Regions from separate parts of the Pseudarthrobacter sp. 1C304 genome, predicted to be linked through region 1. Evidence: riboswitches for the same ligand, from Rfam matches in the RefSeq annotation. Region 1 holds a riboswitch; each other region holds the start of a gene.
The links. Region 1 has a riboswitch for cyclic di-AMP ahead of ACTWQD_RS13115 (NlpC/P60 family protein). Riboswitches for the same ligand answer to the same signal wherever they lie in the genome.
Positions count from the first base shown of each region.

Region 2: it holds a riboswitch for cyclic di-AMP, as region 1 does, so the genes downstream of both, ACTWQD_RS03760 (hypothetical protein) here and ACTWQD_RS13115 (NlpC/P60 family protein) in region 1, are expected to answer to the same signal.
Region 3: it holds a riboswitch for cyclic di-AMP, as region 1 does, so the genes downstream of both, ACTWQD_RS08730 (NlpC/P60 family protein) here and ACTWQD_RS13115 (NlpC/P60 family protein) in region 1, are expected to answer to the same signal.

Region 1 is NZ_JBQQCH010000006.1:164,915-168,180, reverse strand. Features, by position in the region: gene ACTWQD_RS13120 (M23 family metallopeptidase) at 1-817, shown strand, start outside; cyclic di-AMP (ydaO/yuaA leader) riboswitch at 954-1,123, shown strand; gene ACTWQD_RS13115 (NlpC/P60 family protein) at 1,434-2,216, shown strand; gene ACTWQD_RS13110 (HNH endonuclease) at 2,435-2,935, shown strand; gene mobA (molybdenum cofactor guanylyltransferase) at 3,015-3,266, shown strand, end outside.
Region 2 is NZ_JBQQCH010000001.1:790,348-793,613, reverse strand. Features, by position in the region: gene ACTWQD_RS03765 (ATP-binding protein) at 1-1,032, shown strand, start outside; cyclic di-AMP (ydaO/yuaA leader) riboswitch at 1,176-1,336, shown strand; gene ACTWQD_RS03760 (hypothetical protein) at 1,335-2,108, shown strand; gene ACTWQD_RS03755 (VOC family protein) at 2,203-2,580, opposite strand; gene upp (uracil phosphoribosyltransferase) at 2,674-3,266, opposite strand, start outside.
Region 3 is NZ_JBQQCH010000003.1:253,762-257,027, forward strand. Features, by position in the region: gene ACTWQD_RS08720 (serine hydrolase) at 1-144, opposite strand, end outside; gene ACTWQD_RS08725 (dihydrofolate reductase family protein) at 357-944, shown strand; gene ACTWQD_RS08730 (NlpC/P60 family protein) at 1,002-1,754, opposite strand; cyclic di-AMP (ydaO/yuaA leader) riboswitch at 1,760-1,929, opposite strand; gene ACTWQD_RS08735 (hypothetical protein) at 2,132-2,401, shown strand; gene ACTWQD_RS08740 (DNA alkylation repair protein) at 2,451-3,101, opposite strand.

The sequences.
Region 1 (3,266 bases):
GACCACCCAGACCGTCAGGGGCCGCCGTCGTGCGACCGGTCCCGCTCCGGAGCCGCGCCCGGTCGTCGCCATTATGGCGGACCGTCCACGTGACGCGCACCGTGATGAGCGCAGGGGCCGCCGCAGCCCGTTCCGCCAGGTAACTGACTTCGCCGCCGCGAGCGGCGTCGGGCAGAAGGCCGGCATCGCCCTCGCCGCCACGGGACTGGTCCTCACCGTGACCGTCCCCGCCACGGGACCCGTGATGGCCACGGACGCCGGATCTGCCGGGTCCGTTTCGGCCGCAGTCCAGCCCGACGTCACGGCCGGCGAGGCAAAAATTGACTTCAACCGCACAGCCGTAACCACCCAGGGTGATCCGGACGGAAAGCTCAAGCAGCTCCTGAGCGCGCAGTCCGTGGATTCGATCTCCCGGGCGGCCTCCGCCGGCAGCCTGGGTGCGCCCCTGGCCCAGCTGAAGACTGCATCGCCCTTCGGCTACCGGGTCAGCCCCATCACCGGCGGTTCCGGCGAGTTCCACCGCGGCCAGGACTACTCCGCCCAGTGCGGTACCCCCGTAGTTGCGGCTGCCAGCGGCACCGTGACCTTTACCGGATGGCACCCCTACGGCGGCGGCAACCGTGTAGTGATTGACCACGGCAACGGCCTCGAGACCACCTACAACCACTTGTCTTCCGACGCCGTCAAGGTGGGCCAGCAGGTCTCCCGCGGCGAGGTTGTGGCGATGAGCGGCACCACCGGCGCCTCCACCGGCTGCCACCTCCACTTCGAAGTCATGGTCAACGGCGAAGTCGTTGACCCGACCGGCTGGCTCTAACAAAGCTGATCGGACGCTCTCGCACTTCTGTGACACGCCGTGATCTGAATGTGACATTGAGCCCCAACTGTTGTACGTTTGACCCACGCCAACTTTTCCGAAGTTGGCGCTCTTGAGTGGATTGCCTAGCTCTGCCACCGCTCAAGGTCCGTTCGCATTACATCGTCTGGCAGGGGCGGGGGAACCAATTTTGGTCTTCGCAAGAAGACCTAGGGGTTAAGTCGCAAAGCTTCCCAGGAAGCAGCGCGGCCGGGTGACTCCCATCCGAATCCGACAGCTCACCTCGCAGGCATTGGGAGAGGCTACTTTCGTGTCTTCACGCCACAATGCTGCGCGCCACCGCGCTTGCGCGGCTCTTTCGAGCCCGCTGATGTCCGAAACCCGGAACGCCCTTGCCGGCGCCCGGACCGGATCTCACACCGCCGCCTCTATCTCTGTTGAGTCCGGCCCGCAGGCCATGCACCTGCACGCAGTTCCCGCTTTTGGCGCGTCTTCGCAGTACACCCTTCGCTAAGTAACCCATTTCAGGGGCGATCCGGCGTACCCCCAAGATGCCGGAGCGTCCTCAGCCCGCGCCTGAAAAGCGCGGACCCAGGATCACGAAAGAGAGAACTTAATGACTACTCGTGCAAACGCACGGCACCGCGCCGAGGTCACCAAGACCAACTCGCTTGCTGTCATTGCCAAGGCTGTCGGCGACAACGCCGGTGGCATGGGCCGCCAGGCCGCCGTTATCGCTGCAGCCTCAGGCCTCGTCCTGACCAGCGGTGTCGCAGCCAACGCTGCTGAGGCCAACGTCCAGCGCGAATCCACCTCGGCGTCCACGCTCGAGGTCCAGTCGGCCGCCCCCGCGACCATCTCGGCTGCTTCCACCATTGCCATCTCCTACGAGAAGCCGGCTGTCACCACCACCGCGGCTCCCGTCGTCGAGGCCCCGAAGCCGGTAGTGAAGGTCCAGGAGGCTCCCGCGGCCAACACGACTAACACCGCCAAGACCGCCAGCACCAAGGTCGCCGCCACCGCCACCGCCGCCGCAGCGGGCACCAAGGCTCCGGCCGCCGTCGCCAGCGGCATGGGCGCTACGATCGCCGCCGCTGCCTACGCACAGATCGGCGTTGGCCAGGACTGCACCCGACTCGCCACCAACGCCCTGGCCGCGGCCGGCATCAACTACCACGGCTGGCCGGCAGGTTACCTGTCCCTGGGCCGCACCGTCAGCGCCAGCGAGGCACGCGCAGGCGACCTCGCCTACTACCAGAACGGCGGCTCCGGCCTGGCCCACATCGCTGTCTACGTTGGCAACGGCATGGCCGTGCACGGCGGCTGGAACGGCGGAACCACCTCCCTGCAGAGCGTGAACGTCGGCTCCGGCCCGGTCTTCATCCGCGTCGGCGGCTAAAGAACCCCCAGCAACACCCAAGGACCCCTGCCTTTTGGCAGGGGTCCTTTGCGTTGCCGGGGCATGAACTTCAGCAGACAGTGACCGCAGCCGGAAAAAAATATTCGGCGAAACCGCATCTCCATGTTTACTCTTGTTTTGTCGATCCATAGCCCGACCATGCAGAGGGCAGCCGGCCCTCGTGCCCCTGGCGGGTGCGGCCGTGAAGAGGTATGCGGATGCGCACTCTCGTTCTGAATGCTGGATATGAGCCGCTGGCGGTAGTGACCTTCCGCCGGGCGCTGGTGCTCGTGCTGACCGGAAAGGCCAGTGTCGTGGCGGAAGGCGACGACCCCGTCGTCGGACCGCAGGACGTCCTGGGCCGGCCCTCGGTGATCCTCCTCAACCGCTACATCAGGCCCCGGTACAATACCGTCACTACGGTCAGCCGCCGTGGTGTGCTCCGCCGGGACGGGCACCGCTGCGCGTATTGCGGCAAAGCGGCCCACACCATCGACCACGTCCAGCCCAAGTCCAGGGGAGGGGCGGATTCCTGGGAAAACCTTGTTGCCGCCTGCCTGCGGTGCAACAACGCCAAAGGTGACCACACGCCCGGTGAAATGGGATGGAAGCTTGGTTTCAGTCCCGCGCCACCCAAAGGCACCACTTGGCAGATCAAGGAACTGGAGAAACCGACGCCGGCGTGGGACCCGTTCCTGCTGCCCGAATCTGCCGCCTGAAACGCCCCTCCGCCGGAACCTGCTGCCCGGCAGATCGATCCGCCCGGCTGTTCAAGCCAGCACGGGTTAGGCTGGGCCGGTGGAATTTGATGCCGTCATCCTCTCCGGAGGCCGCTCCTCCCGGCTGGGGGGCGTGCCCAAGCCCGCGCTGATGCACGACGGCGCCACCCTCCTGGAGCGGGCCCTGCAGGCAGCCGGCGGGGCTTCGGCCGTCGCCGTCGTGGGCCCCGACCCGGGAACGCTGCCCGAGGGTGTGCTGGCCTGCCGGGAGGACCCGCCCTTCACCGGCCCGGCCGCAGCGATTGCCGCTGGCCTTTCCGCTTTGGCCCGC
Region 2 (3,266 bases), on a different contig from region 1:
CTGGATCAGCTTTCTGAGGTGGCAACCCAGGTCTCGCGCCTGCCGCTGGACGCCGGGGAGGTGGCGCTCGCTGTCCGGGTGCCGGAGTCGGCTGCGCATCCGGGCACGGAGGTGGGCAGCGTGGGCCATGCCCTGAACCTGATGCTGGACAACGTCTCCAATGCCCTGCAGGCGCGGCAGGAGAGCGAAATGAAGGTCCGCCAGTTCGTGGCGGACGCCTCGCATGAGCTGCGCACGCCCCTGACGGCCATCCGCGGCTACACCGAGCTGATGCGGATGACCGAGCGTTTCACCCCCGACGGCCAGAAGTCTCTGGCCCGTGTGCAGAGCCAGTCTGAACGGATGACCACCCTGGTGGAGGACCTGCTCCTGCTCGCCCGGCTGGATGAGGGGCAGCCGCTCAAACTCAGCGATGTGGACCTCACCCAGCTGGCGGTTGAGACGGTCAGTGACGAGAAGGTGATGGCGCCGGACCGCGTCTGGCACCTTGAGCTCCCCGAAGAGCCGGTGGTGGTCCGCGGCGACGCGACGCAGCTTCACCAGGTGCTGGCCAACCTGCTCTCCAATGCGCGCAAGCACACCGGCCCGGGAACCACGGTGGTGACGGGCGTGCAGCGCGCTCCGGACGGCAGCGCCGTGGTCAGGGTGACGGACAATGGCCCCGGGATCGCCCCCGAGTTTGTGGGACGGGTGTTTGCGCGCTTCACCCGGGCGGACGCTTCCCGGAAGAATCCCGTGGCGGTCACGACGCCGGCACCGAGCCGGCAGCCTGTGGCGCACGTGCCGCAGCGCCCGCCGCGGCTGCCCGCAGCCGGCTCGGCCCCGGGACTGCCGGCCGCCCCGGCCCCGGCAGCGCCGGCGCCAGCCCCTGTTGCGTCGGCCCCTGTTGCGTCGGCAGAAGGAACCAGCGGGCTGGGGCTGTCCATCGTGCAGTCAATCGTCGAGGCCCACGGCGGCACGGTCACTGTGACGTCCGTTCCCGGCCGGACCGAGTTCACGGTGCGGTTACCCGCGGCCAAGACGGAATCCTGAGCCGCGCCGGCGTCGCAAGGCGCAACGCCGCAGCCGTGATCCCCGTTACCAAAATGTGACTTGAGCGGCGGGGTCCTGTACCGTTTTTAGGGTGTGGCCATCGCTAGGGCCGCATATCCGGATGTACGCCAAACTCTGCCGCCTCCCGGATTCCGCTGGATAAGGCAGAGGCGGGGGACCCAGAGTTCCCGGGCATTTCTGCATCTTGCACCCTTGGGGTGAAGCCGACACGTGAGATTCCGTGCGGCCGGATGACCTCATCCGAACCCGACAGCTAACTCCGCAGGCGTTGAGAGGCGATCATGACTGACTTCAAGGCACATTCGCGCCCTGACGGCGCTGCACGCAAGACCCACACTGAGCGTTCACGGCACCGCGCCGAACCGGCCGCACCCGTATCAACCCGGACGCGTTCAAAATCGAGGTGGGTCAAGAACTTCGGGGCCACGGGCCGCCGGGCCGCCGTGGTGGCCGCCGCCTGCGCAGTGCTGGTGGGGGTCGGCGCGGCCGGGCAGGCCTCCGAGACGGCCGCCCGCAACGCTACCGCCAGCAGTTCCACCGCCGCGACGGCGGATCCTCTGACGCAGCTCGACTTTGAGCGGGTCCGGGTCGATAACCAGGTCAATCTCCCCGCCGCGGCCCCGGCCGCCGAGGTGACGCCCGCCGAAGCTCCTGCCGCGCCGGCAGCCCCCGCCCCGGCGGCCCCTGCTCCGGCCGCACCCGCTCCTGCAGCGGCCCCGGCACCGGCTCCTGAGCCGGTTGCCGTCAACGACCCCGCCGGCGCGCAGGCCTACGCGGCCAGCCAGCTGGGCGCTTACGGCTGGGCTCCCAGCCAGATGCAGTGCCTGATGAAGCTCTGGACCAAGGAGTCGGACTGGGAGACGACGGCGACGAATCCCACCAGCGGCGCCTACGGCGTGGTGCAGTCCCTGCCCGCTGAGAAGATGGCCAGCGCAGGCGCTGACTACCGGACCAACTACCGGACCCAGATCAACTGGGGCCTGGAGTACGTCAAGGACCGCTACGGTTCGCCGTGCGGCGCACTGAACTTCCACTACGCCAACAACTGGTACTAGACACCGTTGCGGCTGCGCAGGGCCCCGGATCCACTGGATCCGGGGCCCTGCGCGTTTCTGCGGTTTCCCTGGGCTTGCGTCTCCCTTGGGCCGCCTAGCCGTTGGGGCGGTTGGGGATGTACTGCACGCCCCATTTGTTGCCGTCGGGATCGGCGAAGTAGACGAAGTGGCCCCAGTCCTGGACGTCGATGTCGCTGACGTCCACGCCGTTGTCCTTCAGCTGCTGATGCGCGGCCTGAATGTCGCTGACCACGAGCTGCAGCCCTGGAGCGGTGCCGGGCGGGGCGTTGTTCAGGCCCTCACCGATCGCGATGGAACAGCCGGACCCCGGCGGGGTCAGCTGGACGAAGCGGATGCCGTCCGCGGGCCGCTCGTCATAGTCGGCGTTGAAGCCCACCTTGTTGACGTAGAAATCCTTCGCGCGGTCGACGTCGGACACCGGGACAAAGATGAGTTCGAGTTTCCAGTCCATGGGGCACAGGCTAGCCCCGTGGCGAGGGTTACGGTAGGGCTGTTCGCCGTCCCGGCGGCCCGCCGCGGGCGGGCTCCGGGACCATGTGGGTGCTTAGCCGGCCACGCCGTAGAGGCGGTCGCCGGCGTCGCCCAGGCCCGGAACGATGTAGGACTTTTCGTTCAGCTTCTCGTCGATAGAGGCCAGGACAATCGTCACGTTGGCGTCGGCCAGCTCTTCCTCCAGCTTGGCCAGGCCCTCGGGGGCGGCCAGGAGGCAGATGCAGGTGACGTCGGAGGCTCCGCGCTTGAAGAGGAACTTGATGGCCTCGCGCAGGGTGCCGCCGGTGGCCAGCATGGGGTCCAGGACGAAGATCTGCCGGTCCGTAAGGTCCTCGGGGAGGCGCTCGGCGTAGGTGATGATGTCCAGGGTCTCTTCGTCGCGGGCCATGCCCAGGAATCCGACCTCGGCAGTGGGGACCAGCTTGGTCATGCCTTCCAGCATGCCGAGCCCCGCGCGCAGGATGGGGACCACCAGCGGGGTGGGCTTGGTGAACGCGGTGCCCACAGTGGTGCTCACCGGAGTTTCGATGGTGACGGGTTCGGTGCGGACTTCGCGGGTGGCCTCGTACGCCAGGAGCGTGACAAGTTCCTCGGTGAGCTGGCGGAAGACCGGGGACGGGGTGTTCTTGTCCCGCAGAACGGTGA
Region 3 (3,266 bases), on a different contig from region 1:
CAGTGCAAGAACGGTAACCAGCACCAGCAGGACCTGCGGGCGGATCCCGCCAAGGCGCCGGGCCACCCCCCATAGACCACCGCTGGTGGCGTCACGTGCATGCCGGCTGCTGCTGTAGTGCCGGCCGGGCCCCCAGGACTTCATCCGACCTCATTCCCGGCGCTTCGTCGGGCGCGCGATAACGGCTGCCGCAGACAAGATCGCAGGCATTCTGTTCCTTGAAAAGTACAAAACCGCGGCGCGGCTTCAAATCTATCGCATTCTGCCCCGGGTACCGCCCGAGTGCAAGGGGGAAGGCTTGTCGGTCCCCGCCGTATTCTGAAAGCCCCTGCCGGAAGAACAGCAAAGGAGCTCCGATGCGCAAGGCCATTGTCATGATGCAGGTTTCCCTTGACGGGTTCATCGAGGGACCGGGCCACGACCTGAGCTGGCACCGGGTCGATGACGAGCTGCACAGCCACTTCAACCATGAGCTCCGGAAGATGGGAATGTTCCTGGACGGCCGCGTGACCTACGAACTGATGGCTGATTACTGGCCGACGGCGGACCAGGACCCGGCCAGTACGCCCACGGAAGCTGAATTCGCCGCAATCTGGCGGGACATGCCCAAAATTGTGTACTCCTCGACACTGCCGGCGGCGGGATGGAACACCGAGGTGGTGCGCGACGTCGTCGCCGAGGACATCGCGCTGCTCAAGGCACAGCCCGGTGGGGACATGGCCGTTGGCGGTGCGAACCTCGCGGCAACCTTCCGGCGGCTCGGCCTGATCGACGAATACTGGGTTTACGTTCATCCGGTACTGGTTGGACGCGGCACGCCCCTGTTTGCGGAGGCGGATGCCTCCACGCCGCTCCGGCTGCTGGAGACCCGGACCTTCGGCAACGGCGTGGCGCTGCTGCGGTACGCGGTGGAGGCGGACACAGCACACGCAAAAGACCGGTGATCCGTTGCCCCCAAGGCAACCGATCCACCGGTCTTCTGCGTGCGGATGGCGGTGCTGCTAGCCGGCGCGGACGAACGTCACGGGGCCGGTGGCGGTCAGCCAGGACAGCGGGTGGGTCATGGTGGCGTTGACGCCGTTCATGCCGCCGCTGATGGCCTGGCCGTTGCCGGCGTAGATGGCAACGTGGCCGGACTGGACAATCATGTCGCCGGGCTGCGGGGTGGAGACAACCGTGCCGTACTTCATGAAGGCCATCGGTCCAATGTCACCGACCGGGATGCCGGCGGAGTTCAGGGCCTTCTCCACCACGGCGGTGCAGTCCTGGGTGATGCCGATCTGGCCGTACGCGACAGCCAGCAGGGTGGCGTTGACTCCGCCTGCTGCTGCCGGGGCTGCGGCGGCCGGGGCTGCTGCTGCCGGGGCGGGCGCCGACTGGACCTTGACGGTGGCCTTGGCTGCGGGGGCCGGTGCTGCTGCCGGGGCAGGTGCAGCCGGGGCCTTCGGAGCGGCGACGGGCTTCGGGGCCTCGACCACGGGGGCCGGCGTCGTCTCGACGGCCGGGCGCTCGAAGGTGATCTGGACTGCGGAATCCGCCATGACCGGTGCTACCTGGCCCTGGACGTCCACGGTCGACGCCGGGGAGGCGTCGCGCTCGGCCGGCGCGTCGGCTGCGTTGGCGGCCATGGCGCCGCTGAGCACCATTCCGGAAGCGGCGACGAGGACTGCGGCCTGGCGGCCGATGGTTCCGGCGGTACGGCGTTTGCTGCGAAGTTCGGCGCGTTTGGACGCACGGGTATTGCTAAAAGTCATTGAAAAGAGCCTCTCCCAATGCCTGCGAGGTGAGCTGTCGGATTCGGATGGGAGGCACCCGGCCGCACTCGGGCCCGAACATTGCGGGCCGTGCGGCTTCACCCCAAGACCCCTGGAACAGCGGGCCAAAATGTGGTTTCCCCGTCTCTGCCGGACGTTGCTGCGAGTTATCCCCTGGCCGCGGCAGAGTTAGGCAATCGGCTGGGGAGAGCCCGTCTCGGTAACAACAGGCACTTAACCACGGTAACGGAATGATCACGGAGTGTCACATCGAGGTAACGGCGGGGTGCCGGGCCGGCAGGTGATTGCCCATCGACGGCAAGGGCATCCGGCATAGGATGATGCCATCACCGTTCCCCCGAGGCGGAGGCCCGATCATGAACAATCCCGAGTTCAACCGGCATTGCGTCGCCCTGTGCCAGCTGCGGAGCGAGCCGCAGGAGGACTTCAGCGTCAACACTGAACTCCTGGTCCTGGAAAGTGGTGAAGTCCACGTTTCCACGTGGGACGCAGAGCCGCGCGACGGCGGTTTCGACGCGCACGTGCTCAACGACCGGGTGGATGCGCTCGGCTTTATGGTGGTCACCGATTGGGAATTCTTCGACGGGAAGGCCTACGCGGTGGTGGAGCGCCGGCCCGGGACCTGAGCCGGCCATAGAGCTGAGCCGGCCCGGGCCCGGCTGCGCGGCGCGAGGGTCAGAGATGCAGCTCGGGCCGGCGCCGGGCCATGTCGTCGACCACACGGGCGACCGCCTCCGCGGCGGCAGCGCCGCCGTCGTCCTCCACGTCCCGGCCGGACGTCGACGCCAGCACCAGGCGCGCATGGCGCGCGAACCGGGGCCAGTCCCCGGCACCTGCCCGGAGCGCGCGGAGCGGGGACAGCAGGGCGGCCCGGCGCAGCCAATCGTCGGGATCCCGCGCCCACCGGTCCAGGACGCTGTCGGCGCGCACCCTCCGGACGACGTCGAGCCGCTCCACCAGGGGGCCCACGACGTCGGTGGAGAGCGGGTCCACCAGCGCGGCCGTGCGTGCGCTCCGCACGAAGCCCTCGATCCGCGTCAGGTCCGTGTTGGTCAGGAGGCGGACTCTGGACTGCAGGAGGACGACGGCGGCGAGCCGGCGCTCGAAGACGGGCACCTCCCACAACTCGGAACTGAGCGCAGTGATGTCATCGTGCGTCAGTGCGGGATGGCGGCGGAGGGCATCGCGGACCGTGCCGCGGACCGCCCCGACGGAGGCGCCGTAATACCGGTGGTTGCCGCCGTGCCTCGCTTCGGCGTCCTCGGCGCGCTCCCATGACGACTCGCGCTGGAGCGCAGTGTCTATGAAGTCGCCGGCATCGCTCATTTCTTCATTCTGTCGCATGCCGGCGGACTTCCCGCGGTCGGGAACCTGCCGGCTGCCCACGGGAGCCCTGCCGGAGCCCAGGCGAATCCCAGGCGGGCGGAGCCTGCAGCGTGATGCCTGCGGCGTGAGGCCTGCACACCCGCGGCCTGGAGTCTGCCGGATCCC